DNA from 3 places in the Eubacterium limosum genome. Region 3 is predicted to be linked to each of the others. Evidence: riboswitches for the same ligand, from Rfam matches in the RefSeq annotation. Region 3 holds a riboswitch; each other region holds the start of a gene.
What was found. A riboswitch is a leader RNA that binds a small molecule or an ion and turns the genes downstream of it on or off. The one in region 3 is predicted to bind cobalamin.

Region 1: it holds a riboswitch for cobalamin, as region 3 does, so the genes downstream of both, B2M23_RS20525 (energy-coupling factor ABC transporter permease) here and B2M23_RS15345 (alcohol dehydrogenase catalytic domain-containing protein) in region 3, are expected to answer to the same signal.
Region 2: it holds a riboswitch for cobalamin, as region 3 does, so the genes downstream of both, B2M23_RS09700 (ABC transporter substrate-binding protein) here and B2M23_RS15345 (alcohol dehydrogenase catalytic domain-containing protein) in region 3, are expected to answer to the same signal.

The regions. Positions count from the first base shown of each region.
Region 1 covers NZ_CP019962.1:4,368,451-4,375,800, reverse strand. Annotated here, with positions in the region: gene gloA (lactoylglutathione lyase) at 1-52, shown strand, start outside; gene B2M23_RS20540 (DUF1097 family protein) at 96-638, opposite strand; gene B2M23_RS21710 (hypothetical protein) at 645-779, opposite strand; gene B2M23_RS20535 (uroporphyrinogen decarboxylase/cobalamine-independent methonine synthase family protein) at 788-1,945, opposite strand; gene B2M23_RS20530 (TetR/AcrR family transcriptional regulator) at 2,108-2,818, shown strand; cobalamin riboswitch at 2,966-3,089, shown strand; gene B2M23_RS20525 (energy-coupling factor ABC transporter permease) at 3,239-3,991, shown strand; gene B2M23_RS20520 (energy-coupling factor ABC transporter substrate-binding protein) at 3,993-4,313, shown strand; gene cbiQ (cobalt ECF transporter T component CbiQ) at 4,395-5,282, shown strand; gene B2M23_RS20510 (energy-coupling factor ABC transporter ATP-binding protein) at 5,294-6,127, shown strand; gene B2M23_RS20505 (cobalamin B12-binding domain-containing protein) at 6,274-6,918, shown strand; gene B2M23_RS20500 (GntR family transcriptional regulator) at 6,891-7,350, shown strand, end outside.
Region 2 covers NZ_CP019962.1:2,094,795-2,102,144, reverse strand. Annotated here, with positions in the region: gene B2M23_RS09710 (sodium-dependent transporter) at 1-1,296, shown strand, start outside; gene B2M23_RS09705 (hybrid sensor histidine kinase/response regulator) at 1,342-2,775, opposite strand; gene B2M23_RS21750 (hypothetical protein) at 2,772-3,428, opposite strand; cobalamin riboswitch at 3,619-3,796, shown strand; gene B2M23_RS09700 (ABC transporter substrate-binding protein) at 3,910-4,887, shown strand; gene B2M23_RS09695 (FecCD family ABC transporter permease) at 4,877-5,908, shown strand; gene B2M23_RS09690 (ABC transporter ATP-binding protein) at 5,905-6,681, shown strand; gene B2M23_RS09685 (flavodoxin family protein) at 6,802-7,350, opposite strand, start outside.
Region 3 covers NZ_CP019962.1:3,284,883-3,292,232, forward strand. Annotated here, with positions in the region: gene B2M23_RS15330 (hypothetical protein) at 1-309, shown strand, start outside; gene B2M23_RS15335 (hypothetical protein) at 544-753, opposite strand; gene trpD (anthranilate phosphoribosyltransferase) at 755-1,864, opposite strand; gene B2M23_RS15345 (alcohol dehydrogenase catalytic domain-containing protein) at 1,889-2,926, opposite strand; cobalamin riboswitch at 3,024-3,198, opposite strand; gene B2M23_RS15350 (hypothetical protein) at 3,323-3,793, shown strand; gene B2M23_RS15355 (response regulator transcription factor) at 4,403-5,104, shown strand; gene B2M23_RS15360 (sensor histidine kinase) at 5,101-6,858, shown strand; gene B2M23_RS15365 (radical SAM/SPASM domain-containing protein) at 7,252-7,350, shown strand, end outside.

The sequences.
Region 1 (7,350 bases), 1.1 Mb from region 3:
TTTCATCAAGGACCCAGATGGGTATAAAATTGAAATTATCCGCCTGAAATAAGTACAGCGTACAGTAAGAAGCCCCCGGGTACCGGGGGCTTCTTTTATTGCGGTTCGCCGCCTGACCCGACTTCCCGGGGCGCGGTTTTTTTATAGTCCATGATCTTCTTTGTCAGCCGAGTGCTGATCACGCCGCAGACCACGGCGGTCAGGATGCCGGACAGCATGACGCAGATAATGCCGGGGATCTGTCTGGTCCCCATGATAAATACCGAGGTGATGGCGCCATAAGCGTGGGGCAGCTCATTAAACCAGGTGTTTTTCAGCGGGATAAAATGCACCACGACGGTTACCACTGAAAAAACAAACATGCCGATCCAGAGCGAAAGGTCCGGGCCCAGGCCAAGCGCTTTGAGTGCTCCATCCATCCAGAAATAAACCAGCGCCCACAAAATGCCGGATAGGGCCGAGAAGAGGTAATTTGGCGTTTTTTCGGGCTTTGCGCCTTTGGCGAAGGTCAAACCCAATCCGATGAAAAACATGGCCAGAAGGCCGGAAAACGGCGAATGGGTGATGATTACAAAAGCCGTTGCCACAAAAAGACCGAGTGCTGTGCCGTTAATCCACCAGTAAACTTTTGTTTCCATGGTGCCTTACATGATCAGGCTGAGAATAAACATTTCCAGCTCAGTCTCTGTTACCTCAAGATTGCTTTCAATCATGGGGCGGTATTCTTCGGGGTAGCTCTCAACAATTTCTCTGTCCAACTGTGTTAATTGATCTTTCATGTTTCACCTCAATACTGTCCGTACTCGCGGACGAAATTCAATACAGCCTTCAGCTTATCCGGGTCGGCGTCATGAAAATCCAGAGCGGATTTGTTCAGCCCAAAGTAAAAGCGGCCATTTTCCATGCCGATATCCATGAGCTCGCGGGCTTTGTCAATACACGCCTCGGTGGAGTAATCTGAAAAGTAGTTCAGCGGATAGGAGCAGCTGAGCATGTGGTCCTGACCAAGGGTGGCCGTCGCCTGTTCAAAATCCTGGTATTCCACTGCAATGACAATTTTATCCTTGGGCAGCTCCTGATAAAAATCGAAGAAGCGGCCGTCGCGGTAGTCGCCCTGGAAGTTTATATAAAGGGTAACGCCCTTGTCGGTCAGCATTTCGCACAGCTTTTTGAAGGTAGGCCAGTAAAAGCGTTCAAACTGCTTCTGGTTAATCATTGGCGGCAAATGTGACCAGGTGCAGGCTAGCGGGAAGCCGCTTTCATCCGCCATACTGGTGGTTTCGACATAGCGGGCCATGACGTTTAGCAGCGCGTCGCAGGCGGCTTCGACGTCGTCTTTTCTGCGCCGCAGGTCCATGGAAATCTGGGTGATGCCCCGCAGATGGTCGGCCAGAAGGTCGAAGGGGGCATAGAACATGGTGCCATAGTAGAGCAGAGCGCCATTAGCCATGGTTTTTTCAAAAATCTGATCATAGAAATGGTGTACCTGATTCTTTTCATAGAGAAGCGCTTTGGCAAAAGCCATGGTACAGTAGGGGGCTTCACGCCCCAGTTCGGTGTACATCCTGGGCAGCACGCGGGATGCAATGCAGTGGATGGGGTCTTCGATGAGTTCGGGGTATTCCTCTGGAAGCAGTGAGGTTACCTCCGGATGCTGCATATAGCCGTTGACACGGTTTTGAATCCAAACCTTTGAACCCAGCAGGGCATTTTTCTGAGGCGGCATAAAGACCACACTTTGGGTCAGGTCGATGTCGAAGTCCTTCATAACCTGATCATAGCCTTTGATGAAGCCGTCGTAATCCCAGAAGGAACGAATACAGTCCCGTTTTGTATATTCACAGATATAGGTGGGCTCAAAGTCCATCATAATGGGAACATAGTCCATTTTTTCGCCGCGAACGCCGCGCATAAAATTATCGAGCTTTGCCTGAGCGTTTTCCATTTTATTTTTTCTCCCTTATTTTTTACAGATTTAAACAAAATGTGCACATATTTTGAATACGTTCAATATACACCCTTTTCTAAAATTTGTCAACGTTCAAAATTCATTTCTTTATTTTTTTTACGGCGGGTGCTATAATAAAATAAAAAACGTGGAGGAGCCATGGCAAACTATAAAAATGGTCTCGAGACAAAGGAGAGCCTTTACCGGAGCGCCAAAAAGATTTTTTACCAGAAGGGCTATGATAAGACAACGGTCAAGGATATCATTACCGATGCCAGAACAAAGCAGGGCCTTTTAAACTATTATTTTGGGGCGAAGGAGAACCTGGCGGTCCAGATTTATAAGGACTTTTGCAACGATGTTGTTTTCTGTGTGGATGAGCAGACGGCTGAGCTGGGCAGTCTGCCCCGGGGGCTGCTGTTGGATATGATTGGCTATCGGGCGTATTTTAAGGCGCTGTTTACAGATACCTCTGTCATGCGGTTTTACGCGGAGGTCTCAAAACTGCCGCTGTTCGCAAGAAGCATGCTTGATCTGCGGGACTATTTTTTTAACCTTGAGCTTGAAAGCGAGGCATACGCGGGTATTAACCCAAGGCTGAAGGAACGCAGGTATTTTGAGTATCTGAAATCTCTGACGGTTGGAATGGAGATTCAGGTTTTCAGAGATGTGCTTGAAAAGCAGATTGATCTGGAGCTCCAGGATGCTGTCGACTGGTTCTTTTTTGACTATTACAGCTTTCTTTTCACCGATGCGGACTATATCCGTGAAAATATCGAAAGGTCAAGGCAGGTTGTCGGCCGTTTTACTTTTGAGATCACCCCTGTATTTGAGATCAGTTTGTCGGTACAGGCAGACACGAAACTTTAGTAAGAGATAAGTAATAAAGTTAGTTGCGCCAAAGTATACCCATAAGGGGTACGGGTATAAGAGGTGCTGATGGCTTTCAAATAAATGCAACAGAGGTATTGACAAAACAGGCTTGCAAGCATATAATAAATGTAAATTCGGCATTGTTATTATTGTCCTGTGGTTGTCCATCGGCCTCACGATGGTTTGAGCACAATTGGGTGAAAATCCCAAACGGTCCCGCCGCTGTAAGACGAAAGTCAAGTCAGATTGCTGACCATAGGATTTTAAGCTGCATTTGGTTACGAGAGATAACTGAATGTAAGGACGAGGCTGTGTGTATCTTTGGCACACCCATTTCGTACTTTCATCGCTTATCTTTTTTGATGAGCGATTTTTTTATGGAAAAGTACGTTGGGAACAAGTTTGAGGAGGTAGAAAATGACAAAGAGACAAAAACAAGTTGTGACCATGCTTGGGGCATGGGCGCTGGTCTTTGGCATTGTGCCCGCGGCAAACGCGATGCACATCATGGAAGGCTACTTACCGGTTGGCTACTGCATTATGTGGGGTGTCTTATGTATACCTTTTCTGGCGGCCGGCTTTTTCTCCATTAAAAAGACTCTGACAGGCAACAGAAGAGCGATCACCTTACTTGCGATGGCGGGCGCATTTATCTTCGTGATCTCTTCTTTAAAGATTCCATCCGTTACGGGCAGCTGTTCGCATATGACAGGTACAGGCCTGGGCGCCATTTTATTCGGACCCAGCGCAGTCAGTATTCTGGGGATTATCGTATTGTTATTCCAGGCGATCCTTCTGGCTCACGGTGGTCTCACCACCCTTGGCGCCAACACTTTCTCCATGGCCATCGCAGGCCCCTTTGTATCCTTTGGGATCTACAAGCTGTGCCAGAAAATGAAGGTAAACCGCAAAATTGGGGTGTTTTTGGCAGCCTGCATCGGAGATTTGTTTACCTACTGTGTTACCAGTATCCAGCTGGCTTTTGCCTATCCCTCAGAAACAGGCGGCGTGGCAGCTTCTGCTGTTAAGTTCCTGGGTGTGTTTGCCCCTACACAGCTGCCGCTGGCCATTATTGAAGGGATTTTAACGGTTATTATTGTCATTGCTCTGGAAACCTATGCGAGCCCAGAGTTAAAATCAATTGGATTTTTAGCAGCGGAGGAAGCGTAAGATGAGCAAAAATAAAAAATTAGTCATTGTTCTGCTGGTAATCGTCGCACTTTTGGTGGTTGTTCCGCTCTTTGCCCTTCAGGGCGCTGAGTTCGGCGGCTCCGATGATGCAGGAAGCACCATGATCGAAGAAATTCAGGGCGGCGAATATGAGCCTTGGTTTACACCAGTGCTCGAAACACTGATCAACGGTGAACTGCCAGGTGAGGTTGAATCACTGATCTTCTGTCTCCAGACCGGTATCGGCGTTGGCATTCTGGCCTTTTTCATGGGCCGTCTGGTAGAGCGCAAAAAGCTCGGCAAAGAAGATTCAGAGCTGTAACCGCATTTCCGGGGGTAGGGCAACCTGCCCTCTTTTTATGATTAAGCGTAAAAAAATTCCTTAGAGTAAAGGAGCTTGTTCGTGAAGGTATTTTTAGTAGCACTTGCAGTTCTGTGTGTGTGTGGCCTGGTATACTGGCTGCGCCACCGGGAGTGCGCCCACAGACACGGCGGGCATCATGGCCATTCCCACGGCGGGGCGGTTTTTTCCATTGATGTGCTCGCCTACAATTCAAAGATCAACGGCTGGAATCCCAGCTTTAAGGTAGGGTTCTCCCTGCTGCTTCTGCTCATTTGTGTCATTGCCAATAACCTTTATGTGTCGGCTCTGGTTATTTTGATCACAGCCTTTATTACAGTGGTTATGGGAGGCGTGCACTTCAGGGATTACCTGAGCTTTCTGAGAGTGCCGGTGGCGTTTCTCATACTTGGGAGTATAGCCATCCTCTTCAATTTTTCAAACGAGCCTCTGGGACTCTGGTCCCTCAACTGCCACTTCTTTTATATCTATATTTCCCACGACAGCCTCATGACGACGCTGTATTTATGGGGTAAGGCCTTTGGCGCAGTCAGCGCCATGTATATGATGTCTCTGTCTACCCCGTCCACTGAGGTTTTCGGGGTTTTGCGCCGCGTGCACGTTCCCAAGCTTGTTATTGAGCTGATGAACATGATCTACCGGTATATTTTTATTCTGATGGACACTCAGGCCAAAATGAAAAACTCGGCGGAGTCTCGGCTGGGCTACTGCGATTTTAAGACAGCGGTTTATTCCTTCGGCCACTCCATGAGCAATCTCTTTGTGGTTTCAATGAAGCGTGCCAGCCAGTACTATGACGCCATGGAGGCAAGGTGCTACGATGGCGATCTGCTGTTTTTAGAGGCTGAGAAGCCCCTTCACAGGGAACAGGTAATGGCTGCGGCGCTGGTGGTCCTGCTGCTGGTGGCTGTTTGGATTTTAAAATTCTAGGAGAAGGCAACATGAAAGAAACAATCATTGAAATAAAAAATCTCAAGTACGCATACACCAGCGACAAGCCGGCGCTTCGCGGCATTGATGTTACCATCGGGAAGGGAGAGCGTATTGCGGTTATCGGCTCTAACGGGGCTGGAAAGTCGACCTTTTTCTTGAACCTTAACGGCGTGCTCACACCGGACAGCGGCGAAATTTATTTTAAAGGTCAGAAGCTAACCCGGGATAAAAAGGATCTGAATACGCTGCGGAAGTCTATCGGGATTGTTTTTCAGGACGCGGACAACCAGATCATTGCCTCCACAGTCATGGGGGAGGTCTCCTTTGGCCCTATGAATCTCAAGCTTCCCAGAGAAGAGGTTGTCCGCCGGGTCGACGAAGCTCTGGAATATATGAACATTACGGATTTTAAGGACCGGCCTCCCCATTATCTGAGCGGTGGAGAAAAAAAGCGGATCACCATTGCCGACATCATTGCCATGCACTCCGAGGTCATTGTTTTTGATGAGCCCACTGCGGCCCTGGACCCGCTGAATGCGGAAATGCTGGAGGAGGTGCTTGAGAAGCTGGCTGCTCAGGAAAAAACCATGCTGATCTCCACTCACGACGTCGATTTTGCCTACCGCTGGGCAGAGCGTGCCCTTGTTTTTTGCGACGGACAGATCATCGCCGACGCCCCACCAGTTGAAATTTTTAACGATGCGGAGATCCTAAGACGGGCGAATCTGAAAAAGCCCATGATGCTGGAGGTTTACAATGCCATGGTGGCAAAGGGGATGCTCCCGGACGACCAGGCCTATCCGAAGGATGTGACAGCGTTTAAACACCTGCTGGGTGCCTAGCAGGCAGCAGACAGAGCCTCAAATTTATAGAAGAACCAGCCCTGAATATGCTGGTTCTTTTTTGTCATCAATTTAGCCTGCCGCGGTTGTTTTTTATGAGTATGCTATGTTATACTAAAAAAGATTACAATACCAGTGAGGCGGAAATGATTGAACAATTAATTACTGCTTTTGTAGAGCTTGACGAGGAGCTTGTCAATAAATTGACCAAACGGGCGCTGCGAAGCGGCATAAAGCCCTATGAAATTATCGAGGCAGTCAATTTTGCGCTCGGCGAAATCGGGAAAGGCTTTGAGACAGGGGAGGCGACGCTCTCAGACCTGATGATGTCGGGCATTCTCTATGAGCAGATCATTAACTCCAAAGAGATGCATCTTTATGATCAGATCGAGCAGACCAACAGCTCTGGCCTGATTCTCTTGGGGACCATAGAGTCGGATATTCATGACATCGGCAAGTCGATTTTCAAAAGCGGCGCGATTATCTCAGGCTTCAAGGTCATTGACCTGGGTGTAGATGTCTCCTCTGATATTTTTATAAAAAATATCATCAAGTATCAGCCGGATATTTTGGGAATCAGCGTAGTCTTGACCAGCGCTGTGGACTACATTAAGCGGACCATCGACGTTATTACAGGCGAGGGGCTGAGACAGAATTTGAAGATTATTCTCGGGGGCAGCTTCATTGATGATGAGATTGTCCGATGCTGCGGGGCAGATGGTTACGCAAATAATATTTTGGATGGTGTAAAGCTGTGTCAACGATGGATGGAAGAAAGAGCCAATCGGTAAAATATCAGCAGATTGCTGACGATATCCGCTTAAAAATACTGGGTGGGATCTATGCCCAGAATGAAATGCTCCCATCAGAAAAAAAGCTGGGTGAGAAGTATGGTGCGAGCCGACTGACCGTCAGAAACACGCTTAATCTGCTGGAGAATGAGGGCTATATCTATACGAAGGCGGGAAAGGGCTCCTTTGTCAAGGGTGTGTCCACTGATCTGTACCGGATTGATATGGACATTAACAGCATTCTCAACGGCGGGTATGACCGGGTGGAGCTGATCAAGGCTAAAATGATCAAGCCCGATATTGACCTGGTTTACGAGCTTAAGGTTTCAAGGGAGAGCAAGATTGTCTTCATGGACTGGCATATTTTTAAGAACGAGGTAATCATTGGGTATGACAGGCGCTTTATCCCTTATTTCAGAGGTCTGCCCATTG
Region 2 (7,350 bases), 1.2 Mb from region 3:
GTTGGAAAATACGGCGGCGCTGCTTTTGTTTTACTGTATTTATTGTTTTTAATCATCATGGGGCTGCCGATCATGGTCATGGAATTTTCTGTCGGCCGTGCCAGCCAGAAAAGTATTGCCCGTTCTTTTGATGAATTAGAACCAAAGGGGACAAAATGGCATCTATACAGCTTTTTTGGTATCGCGGGAAATTATCTGCTGATGATGTTTTACACCACCATTGCCGGTTGGCTGCTGCTTTACTTCATTAAAATGGCCAAGGGCGATTTTGTCGGCTTAAACGCCGATGGTGTTTCTGCAGAATTCGGGAACCTGATGGGGCAGCCTGTCCTGATGACCGTTTTTATGATTATCGTAGTACTGATCTGTATGGGGGTTTGCTCCCGAGGGCTTCAAAACGGGGTTGAAAAGATCACAAAGGTTATGATGATTTGCCTGTTGGCAGTCATGATCATTCTGGTTGGACGTGCGGTCACACTGGAAGGAGGGGCAGAAGGCCTGAAATTTTATCTGATGCCGGATTTCAATAATCTGATGTATGACGCTCAGGGAAATATGATTTTAGGTGAAGCGATTTTTGCGGCTATGGGCCAGGCGTTTTTTACCCTGTCCCTTGGAATCGGCGCATTGGCAATATTTGGAAGCTATATCGGAAAAGACCACACACTGGGCGGCGAAGCCCTCCGTGTCACACTGCTTGATACGGCTGTCGCCATTATGTCCGGGTTGATTATTTTTCCAGCCTGTTTTGCTTTTAACGTTGCGCCTAACGAAGGCCCTGCCCTTATTTTTGTGACACTTCCCAACATTTTTAACGAAATGCCCATGGGCCAGGTCTGGGGTGCTCTGTTCTTTGTGTTCATGAGCTTTGCCGCACTGTCAACCGTTATCGCTGTGTTTGAAAACATTATTTCATTCGCCATTGACCGCTGGGGTTTTAGCCGAAAAAAATCCGTTTTGATTAACCTGGTTGCCATTATCCTTTTGTCCATGCCTTGTATTCTGGGCTTTAATGTACTTTCAGGCTTTCAGCCGCTGGGCCAGGGTACCGGTATTCTCGATCTTGAGGACTTTATCGTCAGTAATAATCTTCTGCCGCTGGGCTCTCTTATTTATCTGCTGTTCTGTGTATCTAAGAAAGGCTGGGGCTGGGACGCTTTTATTAATGAGGCCAATACCGGCAACGGCTTAAAATTTCCAAAAGGTATCCGTTTTTATGTAACTTGGATTTTACCTTTTGTCATTCTCTTTATCTTTATTATGGGTTACCTAAATAAATTTGGCGTTGCACTGTAAAAAACAAGACCACTCTTTATCACAAGAGAGTGGTCTTTTATTTGATTAGTTGGATTTTTGATCCATCCATTTTTCCAACACTTCAAGCAGACGATCCATTTCGATGGGTTTTGCCACATGGTCATTCATACCGACACTTCTTGCTTTTGCGGCGTCTGAAGTGAATGCATTGGCTGTCAATGCAATAATTGGAATGGTCTTTGCATCCTTACGTTTTAAATGACGGATTGCCAGGGTCGCTTCATAACCGTTCATAACCGGCATTTGAATGTCCATTAATATGGCACTGTAATCCTCCGGCGCTGACTTCTCAAAAGTCTCCACTGCTTCCTCCCCATTGGTAACAGCATTAACCTCTATACCGTACATTTTAAGCAGCTCCACAGCAATCTCACGATTAATCTCATTGTCCTCTGCCAGAAGTACTTTCTTCCCATAAATTTCATCTGTAAAAACCGTATCTTTTTCATGGTTTTTGCGTCTGCCGCCATCTCCAGATTCAGACGGTCCAGCCAATGTGTCATGGTAAGTTTCATCCTTCACACACACTTCAAAGGGAACAGACACAGTAAATATACTTCCCTTTCCCTTAACGCTTTCCACACTGACCGTACCATTCATCATGCGGACTATATTTTCTGTAATCGCCATTCCAAGGCCAGTCCCCTGCATCTTACTGATCTGGTGATCCTCAGCCCGAGCAAAAGGATCAAATACCTGGGGTAAAAACCCTTCAGATATCCCAATGCCGTTATCAGTACAGACAAACTCATACTGGCTTTTTTTAGGATTTGGTGAGTATTGTTCACTGATTTTCAGTGATATCTTCCCACCTTCGGGCGTATACTTGATGGCATTGGAAAGGAGATTCATCAAAACCTGCCGCAAGCGGTCGCCATCTGCAATGATATTTTCATGCTTAACATTTTCAAGGCTGATCTCAAAATGCTGTTTTTTTTCATTAACCAGAGGCCGGCACATATCTGCTACTATATCGGTAAGTCCTTGTAAATTAATGGGCTCTAATGTCATGTTAACTTTGCCACTTTCAATTTTTGACATATCCAGTACTTCATTAATCAGGCTGAGCAGATGCTGGCTCGATGAACTGATTTTATTCAGGCAGTCTCGGATCTTGTCTGGAGCATCAAGATTCGCCTGCGCAATTTCCGTCATCCCCATAACCGCATTCATTGGCGTCCGGATGTCATGAGACATAGCTGAAAGAAAATTAGTCTTTGCCGCATTGGCCACCCTTGCTGTCTGATAGGCTTCATTCAATACCCTGCGCTGTATCTCCTGTTCCTCCCGTTCCTTTGTAATGTCAATGCCAACACTGTAAAAGGACTCAATGCCATCCCAACTTTCTTCGCCGCTGACATAACTGTAGGTCATTGTAAGAATTTTAATTTTCCCATCATGGGTTATAACCCGCCCTTCAACAGCCGTAGACATACCGCTTTCTTTCGAATTGTTCATGATTCTGGCCGCACGCCCAATATCATCTGGATGTACATAATTGCACGGGAGTGCATCTCATCTTCAAACTGCTCCTTCGTATAGCCGATCAATTCCAAAAAATTACCGCCATACCATAAGACGGTTCGCATATCTCGGGCGTCTACCCGGGCGAACCCTCCTGGAATAGTTCTCAGAATGGCTTCCCGCTCCCGTTCTTTTTTCTCGAGCTTATACTCTGTACTAAAATTATCATGAGATAGCTCGAGACGGCATCTGCGCCCCTCCCAATCAACAATCCGATCCTTGAGCATAAATTTACGCCCTAAAGACGGATTATAAAAATCCCATTCATAAAATTCATCTTCCGTCAGATAGGCATTAGTACAAAATGGACAGGGACTGGTCCTGCACTGTATAACCTCGTAACATTTACGTCCAATCACTTTCTCATTCGGAGCCCCAAGTGTCTCATAGGAAGTCTTATTAATATACAACAGCTCATAAGTCTCCATATCCGCAATATATGCATTGCCGGCATATTCATCCAGCATCCATCTAAAATACCCGGCTTTTTTCTCTAACAACCGATTTTCTTCCATTATTCGGTGATACTCATCAGGTGATAACAACACTTCAGCACTTGTAGCTTCTTCAGTTTTCTGATCCTTCATAAGTTTTCCTCTCCCTTTTCCTTGTACATCTATACTATCGAAATCAGCGTTTTACGCTGCACTATTTTACAAACGCATGATCATATTATATCATATTTTCAAGATAAGACCCAGAGAGGCAATAATTTTATTCACAAAGCCGCACTGCGTTGACACACGTTCTAAAACGTGCTAAAATTAAAATAACTAAATAAATATTCAATTTCAAGGTGCTTATACACGTAAGAGAATAGGGAAACCGGTGAAAATCCGGTACGAACCCATCACTGTAAGCAGAGACAACGCCCATCAGGCCACTGAAAATATTCGGGAAGGCGGGCCGCGGAGGATCTGTAAGTCAGGAGACCTGCCTTGAAAGCTGTTTTGCCTGGGGTATCGCGTAAAAACAGTACCGTTGATCACTGGTTAAATGGGAACCGGTCAGCAAATGCTGACCGGTTCTTTTTTAATACTTTTCATTAATTTAAAAGGAGACAAAGAGATGAAAAAATCACTAAAAACCAACCTTTTGAGCCTGACACTTTCCTTACTCCTGGCAGCTTCCCTGCTTGGCGGCTGTACCCAAAGCAGCACAGACAACGCCTCAAAGACAAACAGCAGCAGCACCGGTTTCCCGGTAACCGTAACAAACTACGACGGTACTGAGCTGACTATCAGTCAAAAGCCCGAACGCATTGCTTCTCTGACCCTGGGTATGGATGAAATGTTATTGGAAATGGCGGATGAAAGCCGCGTTGTTGGCCTCTCCGGCAAAAATGCTGACAATGAGGCTGTGTCCAACGTTGCAGACAAAGCCTCTAAATTCCCAAAAATCGAAAACAACATCGAAACTCTTTTAGCTGCCAAACCCGATCTGGTCATTGGCTCAAGCTGGATCAAAGATGAATTTTTGCAGCAGCTCAAGGATAACAACATCCCCTACTATGGCTATAAAACACCTGTTACTGTTGAAGAACAGGAAGCTATTATCCTGGACCTCTCCAAGGTGCTCGGCGAGAGCGATAAAGGCCAGTCCATTGTAGATGACATGAACAAACGCATGGATGAAGTTATCCGCAAATCTGAAACGTCAAAGGATAAAGATGTAAAGGTCATGGCCTACAACATGCATGGCAGTACCAATGCCAACAATACCATTTTTAACGACATTGTTCAAAAAATAGGGGCTGTCAATGTTTCTGCCGATGCTGGACTGGACGGCGTTGCCAAAATTTCCAAGGAAAAAATCATTGAGCTGAACCCACAGGTACTGATCCTTATGGCCTGGGAACAGGACGATCTTCAGGAATTCCAAGCCTTCGCCGATTCTCTGAAAACTGACGAAAGCTTAAAAAATGTAGATGCCATCAAAAATGGTCGCGTGTATACTGCCTCCAATCGCTATATGACTTCAGTCTCGCACCATATCATCGAGGGCATTGAATTCATGGGAGCGTCCGTATATCCTGATGTTTTCTAAAAGCAGAAAGACCTTATATGGACTTCTCATCCTTTTCCTCACAACAGCTTTTATCCTTTCCGTTGCCCTCGGCGCTGTCAGGGTCCCCATTGGAGAATCTATCCGGATTCTCATCAATGGCATAACACAGCATTCCTTTTTTGAAGTGGATAAAAGTTATGAAAGCATCATTTTCAGCGTTCGCCTTCCCCGGGTTATCATCGCAATCCTGGTGGGGGCTGCGCTGGCCATCTCCGGAACAGCCATTCAGAGCCTGTTCCGGAATCCTATGGCCGATCCTGGCGTTATCGGAATATCCAGCGGCGCAAGCTTCGGCGCCATTGTCGTCATCGCTTTGGGACTCAGCTCTGTCAGCCTTTATTTTACACCGATTTTTGCTTCTCTCGGAGCCCTTTTAATCGCCTATGTAATCTATCGACTTTCCTGCCGGGATCGGAGTGTATCCATGCTGACGATGATTCTGTCCGGCATGGCGGTCAGCACCTTTATTCGTGGAATGATCGCCTTTATCCTGACAGGACTAAACAATGACCAAATGAAAGATTACATGTTCTGGTCTGTTGGCAGCCTGGCGGACAGGCGTTGGGAACATGTTTTTTTAATCATTGTTCCTATTCTTCTCGGCATGATCCTCTTATGCCTGCGCGCTTCGGATTTGAACATCCTGTTGCTGGGCGATGAGGAAGCCCATTCTGTCGGTCTGAATCCTGGAAAAAGCCGAAAAATTATTTTGTTTTTATCCGCTCTTACCACAGCCATGGCTGTTTCAGTCAGCGGAAGCATCAGCTTTGTAGGACTTATTGTCCCTCATATGATGCGTTTACTGGTAGGCGCAGATAACCGGGTTCTGCTTCCTGTCAGCGCCTTTGCTGGCGCCATTTTCCTATTACTCAGTGATTTACTGGCCCGACTCATCTTTGCGCCTTCCGAAATCAGCGTCGGAGTCGTTACTTCCATATTAGGTGCTCCGTATTTTCTGTATTTGCTGAATAAAAGCCGAAAGGATGGAATCGCACTGTGAATTTATCATTATCCGTCAAGGACCTGTGCTTCAGCATTGGTCAACGTGAAATTCTGCACGATATTAATCTGGATTTTTTCAGCGGCGAATTTGTAGGGCTTATCGGCCCTAATGGTTCAGGAAAAAGCACCTTTCTCAAATGCCTTAATGGGATCAATACCTTTGAAGGACAGGTGCTGGTAAACGGCCAGTCTCTACATACCTTTGAAAGCAAGGCACTGGCCCGTGAAATCTCCCTGATGAATCAGGAAACCAGCATTACTTTTCCCTTCAGCTGCCGCGATGTGGTGTTAATGGGGCGATATCCTTACAGTAAAACTGCGCTGACAACACCGGAAAAGGATGCTGCAGCCGCGGACCAGTACATGAAAAAGATCGGGATCAACCATCTCCGAGACCAAAAAATCAATGCAATTTCCGGTGGTGAACGACAGCGGGTTCTTCTGGCAAAGCTTCTGGCACAGGAAACCGGCATCCTTCTGTTGGATGAGCCTATTTCCAGCTTGGACATTAAATATCAGGAAGAAACCTTTGGTCTGTTACGGGAGTTAAGTCAAAACGGAAAGCTAGTCATCTGCTCGGTTCATGACCTGCACATTGCCATTAAGTACTGCACCCGACTAGTATTATTGCACCATGGGCAAGTCATGGCCTCAGGAGACTGTACCGCCGTTATACGGCCAGCGTTTATTCACGAAGCCTTTGAAGTCAATATTCAAACTTATACAAACCCTGTCAACGGTACCCTTGATTTTTTAATTGACGAAAATTAGGGATTAAGCGAGAGATCTGTATCCAAAACACCGCTTTAGGACGTACCACACGCAAAGAGCCGGAAGTTCCTGTTTGAACTTCCGGCTTTCAAAGCTTTTCGTTTTCTCATTTTTCTGTTCTCAACGAATAAAATTGGTGTATACTGTTTCCTCTCTTAGAGGCACTCCATACTGCTCCTTTCCAAGGGCGATACATTTTATGAGAAACGCCATATTTTCAGCCAAAGTTCTCATGATCTGCAGGCCTTCCAGGTCTTCAGCCGCTTCGTCTGCATTTCTGCCGTGCAGGCTGTTCCAATACTGTCCCGATGCCACTGGCATCCCGCTGATGGTAAAATACTTATTTAATTCGTCAAAGGTTGCTGACAGGCCGCCGCGCCGGGCGGTGACAACACTCGCACCCACCTTCATGGTTTTATCAAAGGGCGTACTGTAAAAGAGACGATCCAGAAGCGCAATCATCGTCGCATTGGCTGATGCGTAATAGACCGGGCTGGAAACGACCAATCCATCCGCTTTTTCAAATTTTGGGGCAATTTCGTTTACCAGATCATCAAAGGTGCATTTGTCATGCTCCTTGCAGTAATTGCAGGCAATACAGCCTCTGATCGCTTTATTCCCCACCTGGATCAGTTCTGTTTCAATCCCATTCTTTTCAAATACTCCATC
Region 3 (7,350 bases):
GGAGTTGGGCAGCAGATTTATGTAATGCTTTATTTTGTCCGCTTTCTTCTGTTTGGAATCGCTGTGTCGCTGATAGCAGGGGCGGCAAAGGCCGAGATAGCATGGGGGACAGGCAGTGTTAAAGTGGGTATTCTCTGCCTGGCCTTTTCGTTGGGCTGGTTTTTCCTGACAAACTGGAGCCAGGTTTATTTTAAACCCGAGATTTTTTGGAGTGGCGCTTACTGTACGGCGCTTATGCTTGCCGCTTACGGCGGACTGTTTCTTACAAAAGGAGCTTTGGAACGATTTAGGTTGAAAGTGGAAGGCTGAGGAACCCTTTGTCTGACGCCAAAGCGATTATAGACAGGGCAGAGGCAAAAAGCGGAACAACGAGGGCGTGGTTCCCTACCGTTTACAGCGGGCAATATAGCCAAAACGGCCGCAGGCCGCATCCAATCAAATCTGGCAGCGGCGGATTTGCACCTGAACTTTCCACTTTCCACGATCAACTTTCAATTGGGCAGGTCTCACCTTAGCCCTTAACCTCCACACGATCTCTCTCATCTACACCCAAAAATAATCCTCTTCCTCAAGCACGAGCTTAACAATCCTCAGATTTTCGAGCTCGGGTTTTAGGGCGGCGAGCTGCTCCTTCAGGCTGTCAAGTTTGCTGTCGTCATAGACACTGGCTTTATGGATGCCGACCAGGGTGTAGGTGCCGTCGGGGGCTGTTTTCAGGTAACCATTGTCGGATTTTAAGGCATAGAGATTCATTTTACACCTCTGCGGCCTGGGTGACGGCTTTCAGCTTCGCGAGACCGGCCTGGGGATCGCGGTTCTGGGCAGCGACCCATTTTTCCAGCGCCTTGTAGGCCGCGCCGCTTGCGATGAGCTCATGGCTGCGCATATAGCCCTCCTGAATGCTTGAGGCTTTTCCGGCAACGTAGAGGATCAGCGCGCTGTTCAGGCAGACGATGTTGGTGCGGGTGGGAGTGGAGGCGCCCTTCAGGATACGGACAATGCCCTGGGCTGCCGCGTCCACAGAGCTCCAGGGAGCCAGCTCTTCCAGTCTGCCCGGCTCGATTCCCAGGCTTTCCGGCGTCAGGGTACTGCGTTTCACAGTGCCGTCGGGCATCAGCTCAGCCATGTGGGTGGCGCCGACTGTGGAGGCTTCGTCGATACAGCCGTCACCGGCTTCGCCGTAGACGACCAAGGCGTGCTCATAGCCGATTTCGTGCATGATGTCTGGGACAAATTCCAGCATATCCAGGGAGTAGACCCCGCGGACCGCGTATTTTGGCAGGGCGGGATTGGCCAGGGAGGCGGAGATGTTTAAAACGCTGCCGAAGGAGATCTGTGACAGCACCCGGCCGAGGGCAGTGGGGTGGACCTCTGGGCTCATGCCGTTAAAGATGCCGATGCCCGCGTTCTCAATGCTGGCCTTTACTATGTCCACACTGCAGTCCACATCCACGCCCAGGGCCTCCACCGCGTCGATGGTGCCGCACACAGAGGTGAGCGCCCGTGAGCCGTGCTTGGCCATGGGGACGCCGTCTGCGGCGGCGATGATGCCAGCGACCGTGCTGATATTAAAGGTCTTAAAGGTATCCATGCCGGTACCGCAGTTTTCCACCACAGGCACAGCGGTCTGAGGCGCGACCTTGCAGGTGTCAATTTCGTAGATGGCCTCAAAGCTGCCGGCTACTTCTGCGGCGGTCGGGCCCTTGGCGCTGAGGGCGGCCAGAAAAGCCCCCTGCTGCATGGGCGTCTGGCGGTCGCCCAGGATCTCCATAAACATTTCCTTGGATTCTTCTTTGGTCAGATTTTCACGGTTAATGAGGCCGGTGATCACCTGGCCGTATTCTTTCATAGTCACTGCTTCCATTATTTTACTCCTCCATATGGTGTGTTAATCAAAAACGACGATGGTTGACAGGGTTTCAAGCTGACGTACGCGCTCAAGGCCGTGCCGCAGCTCCTCGAGCGGAATGCGCTCGGTGATCAGATCCTTTACGACCAGGCTGCCGTTCTCCAGCAGCGCCTTGGCCCGGCGGCTGTGGGCGATGCTGCACCCGTAGGCGCCGGTCATGATCTGCTCCTTGTAGTGAAGGGTGTTGATCTCGGGCTGAGTGGCGCCGTCTGGGATAATACCGCTGAAATGGCCGAAGCGCCCCTGCTTTTTGAGCACCCGGAGCGCCAGGTTCATGGCGTCTGCGGCCGCGCAGCAGGGGATGACCGCGTCCACGCCCTGGCCGTCTGTCTGTTCTTTAATGGCGCCCTCGGCGTCCTGTCCGCTCGCGAAAACCGCGTCAAAGCCCAGCGTCTCGGCCCGGGCTGCCCGTTCGGGGTCGGTCTCGAGCAGAAAGACCTTACGCACGCCCAGGGCTCTTGCCACACGCAGGTTGAGGATGCCCATTCGGCCTGCGCCGATGATCAGCAGGGTGTCGTCAGGCACAAGCTTCAGCTTTTCCTGGACGTTGACGCAGCAGGAGAGGGGCTCGATAAAGGAGATCTCCTCAAAGCTCAGCGCGTCATTTTCAATGATATTGATGATCTGGCCGCGGACGCCTTCCTCAGGCACCACCAGGTATTCCTGGAAGCCGCCGTCATAGTTAAAGCCCATGATGCGCATGTGGTCGCAGAGGTTATCATCGCCCTCTTTACAATAGGCGCACTCGCCGCAGGCAATCCCTGGGTGCACGTGTACCCGCTGCCCCTTCTGGTAGCCTGTGACCGCAGCGCCCACTCCGGCGATAACACCGGAAATTTCATGGCCCAGCACACGCGGGTATACCAGGTCGCGCTGACCCATGGTCAGGCATTTGAGATCGGTTTTACATAAATTGCAGGCCATGACCCTGACGAGGACTTCGTGGTCGCCGCAGGCCGGAATGGGCCTTTCGGTCATTTCCAGCTGGCCGGGGCCTGTTAAAACAACTGCTTTCATTTGGTATCTCCTTATTTTTTCAAACAAAAAAAGCCCGACCTTAATCTAAGGTGCGAACTTTCCATCATTCCCACAGGCCTCCATCGCTCAGATAAAGACCGTCAAACCACTTCAGGCAGGTTTTCTGACTGAGGATTAACGCCGGGCTCCCTTCCCATCCTATTGGACAGTGGTGATGAGCCGGGCAATCCACTTACAGCGGCGGGCCCGTCTAAGAATCTCACTTAGTTCCCTATTATCTGCCATGCAGCACCTGAAATGTTTTATGCTTTTTTATTATCATATCACATTTGCTTTGGGTGTCAAGATAAAATGTAAAAGTTTTAATCCAAACGTGATATAATAGCGGTATTAACTATGCGGCGACGCTGTTTATAAAAAATGAGGAGGAAAAGAATGGGACATTTTGGATTTTCATACATCGGTGTACTGTATCTGCTGATGCTGTTCATCCCCAACCTGATCTGGACAAGAAGACAGCCGGAGGGCTATGAGTTCAGAAATGAGAATAAACTGCTGGTGTGGTGCGAGCGCGTCGGGCAGGTGGGGGTGAGCTGCTGCGCCCTGATCTTTACGGATTTTAATCTTCGCCCCCTGACGCCCTGGAGCCTGTGGCTGGCGCTGTCCTTTGGGCTGATGCTGCTGTACGAGGGCTACTGGGTCCGGTATTTTAGAAGCGGGCAGAAGCTTAAGGATTTTTATTCAAGCTTTTGCGGTGTGCCGCTGGCAGGTGCTACGCTGCCGGTGGTTTCGTTTCTGCTCCTGGGGATCTACGGGAGGGTCATCTGGATGGTGGTGTTTGTGGTGATTTTGGGCATCGGGCATATCGGGATTCACTGGCAGCATTTTCGGGAGCTTAGGGAGTGACAGGTATACTGGCTGAAGGTCAAAGGATTACGAAAGCTTGAGGCCCTTGCCGCTGTCCGTGAATTAAAAACACCCTCTCTCCGTAAAATGCGACACCTGCGGTGTGCACTTTAATCTCGAACCGGGTGTTCTTTAATCCGCGGACAGCTTTTTTTGTACAATCCATTGACTTAGAAGGCTGCCGCGTCCTTAATATCAGCGGTTTTCGACACAAACAAAGCCCGCAGATACCCTCTTTCTCGTCTGTCCCGTTTTGCTTTAGCGTGGTGTGATCTCTGTCGAGAAAGCAGCGCAGCCCGTTTCAGGTCAGTGGTTGATCGGTGATGTGTTTTACAAAAATATCCTGCCTTTTTAAATGAGAACTTGTAAAAACTGATCACTCCGATGGCCTGAAACGGGACTAAGTCGCTTTTGAGATCAGCGTAAACGCCATGCTAAAGCAAGTTAGGGGCAGACATCGCTGGTATCTGCGGGCGGCAGTCTGTCACTTTTTAGTGCGTAGCCTCTCTTTTTTTTAATAAACTAAATTTAATCTAGATTTTACATGCCTTTAACACAACATATGCTATAATCATATTATGTTAAAATTGAGCGAGAATTGGAGAGAAAATGAAAAAAATCCTGATTATAGAAGATGAACTTAATATATTTGAGCTGATTAAATTCAATCTGGAAGCCCAGGGCTTTGAGGTGGCGGGGGTCCATGAGGGGACCGGCGCGGTTGAGAAAATCGTGGACATCCGGCCAGATCTGATCATTCTGGATTTAATGCTGCCGGGCAAGGACGGGCTTACCATCTGCCGTGAGGTGCGGGCGGATAAAAACCTGTCTTACATTCCAGTCATCATGCTCACCGCCAAGAGCGAGGAGTTTGACAAGGTTCTTGGCCTGGAGATGGGCGCGGACGACTATATGACCAAGCCCTTCAGCGTGAAGGAGCTCTACGCCCGGGTGAAGGCTGTCCTGCGGCGCACCGAGATGATCAAAAGCTCAGACACAGAGGAGATCGCAGTGGGCAGCCTGCGCATCCTGCCCGGCTCCTTCGAGGTATACAAAAACGGCAAAAAACTGTCGCTGACGCTGAAGGAGTACGAGCTGCTCCTGTATCTGGCAAACAATAAGAACAAGGTGCTGACCCGGGATCAGCTGCTGGACGAAATCTGGGGCTATGAGTATTACGGCGAGACCCGGACAGTGGATGTCCATATCCGTTACCTGCGGAAGAAGATTGAGGACGACCAGGAAAAATACATCGAAACCGTGCGCGGCGTGGGCTACCGCCTGGTAGAAAACCTGGGAAGTGATCAATGAAAAAACGCATCACCATTGTCTTTTCAATCCTGATCGTGCTGGTCACTGCCTTTTCAGGCGTTTTCTCCTATGTGATCTTCAAGAATGCCTACTATGAATCCACTGAGAGCAACCTGAAAAGCAACAGCGAGTATATTGTCGAGGACCTGATGCCCGGCTACATCAAGACCGGCGACGTCACCGGGCTGGAGCATTATGCCAACAGCACCAACCAGCGCATCAACATCATTGATGTGGAGGGGAACGTCCTGTTTGAGTCCCTGAGCGGTATCGGTTCGCTGGATAACCACCTGAGCCGGCCCGAGGTCCAGGGCGCCATGAAGGGGACGCCCACCACCTCGGTGCGCTATTCCGACACCATTATGAAGAACATGCTCTATCTGGCAGCGCCATACTATCAGGATGGGCAGATAACGCATATTGTAAGAATCGCGGTGCCTCTTGACGTCATGGAGGATGTGAGCTACAGCATTATCAACAACCTGATTTTTGTGGCTCTGGCCAGTATCCTCATCGCCATTGTGATTTTTGCCTTCCTCTTAAACAACGAGACAAGGCCCCTGGACGAGGTCACCATTTTCGCCAGAAAGATTGCCCGGGGCGATTATAAGACAAAGCTCACCATGCTCAGGGACGATAAAATCGGCGACCTGGTCGACTCCCTCAATACCATGGCCGAGCAGCTGGACGCTTCCTTCAGCAAGATCAACCGCAAGAATATTGAGCTGTCCTCTGTGCTGTCCAGCATGAACCAGGGCATCATCGCTGTGGACCGGGACAACAAGATCATCCTGATCAACGATACGGCCCGGGGCATCTTTAACATCGACCTGAAGAAGGAAATCAAGGGGAAGAATATTCTGGAGGTTTACCGCGATCCCTTTGTGTACGAGCTTCAGGATAAGCTGGCAGAGACCGAGGACGGGCGGCTGGACTACGAAACCCGCATCGAAGAGCGTGTCTACAAGGTCACAAGCTCCCAGATGCTGGACAAGGGCGACCAGACCTACAACGGCAATATCATCATTCTGGAGGATATTACCATGATTAAGGGGCTGGAAAATATCCGCCGGGACTTTGTGGCCAATGTGTCCCACGAGCTGAAGACCCCCATCACCACCATCCGCGGCTTCATTGAGACCATTCAGGAAAACCACATTACCGACGAGGCCACCCTGGACCGCTTTTACAGCATCATCGCCGATGAGAGTGAACGCCTGACCCGCCTGGTCAACGATATTCTGATCCTCTCGCACCTGGAAAACAACCAGCGCAGCGGCGAGGACAAGCGCGAGGTCATCGGTGTGAACCAGGAAATCCTGCGGATCTTCGACATTCTCAAAATGACGGCCGAGTCCAAGCGTATCGAGCTGCGCTATCAGAAGGAGGGCGACATCAGCGTCATCATCAACCCGGACGATTTCAGGCAGATGATGATTAACCTGGTGGACAACGCCATCAAATACACGGACGAGGGCGGCAGGGTAGATGTGTCGGTCTACGAAAACGGCGCGTATTTCTGCATTCTGGTAGAGGATACCGGCTGCGGTATCCCCGAGGAAGACATCCCGCGGATCTTTGAGCGTTTTTACCGTGTGGATAAGAGCCGATCCAAGGAAAACGGCGGCACCGGCCTGGGCCTTGCCATCGTCAAGCACATTGTCCAGAACAACAAGGGAACCATCGAGGTGACCAGCTCAGTGGGAATAGGCACTACTTTTAAGGTGACCCTGCCAAAGAATTGTGACGCGTGATGCAAAGGCGGAAGTCAGGGGAGAATGGAAATTGAAAATGGAAAATTATGGTGCAAATCCGTCTTGCAGATTTGATAATATGTGGCCTTTGGCCGCTTTGGGCTGTCTAAAAACCTGAGAGACGAAGCCTTTGACCTAAGGAAGAAAAAAGCATCCTGTGATGATGTGCTGTTTTGGCACATCATCTTTTTTTATGGCCGCGGGCAGTTTTGGCCGGAATAGAAAGTTAAAAAAATATCAATTCAAATAAAGCTTTACCAGTAAGGTGCTGGGTGCTATAATGGATATAATAAATTATTAGATTGAATAAAAATTCTTATAACGGTATGGCCGCGGAAGCCCGTACAGAAGCCATCGTGAGAGCCTGGGGAACAGGCGTGGGAGGAGGATAATATGAACCAGAGGAATCCCTATTTAAAACATGTAAAGCGGATCGAATTCAGCGTGACACACCGCTGCCGGAGCCGGTGCGCGCACTGCTCACTGGGCCCG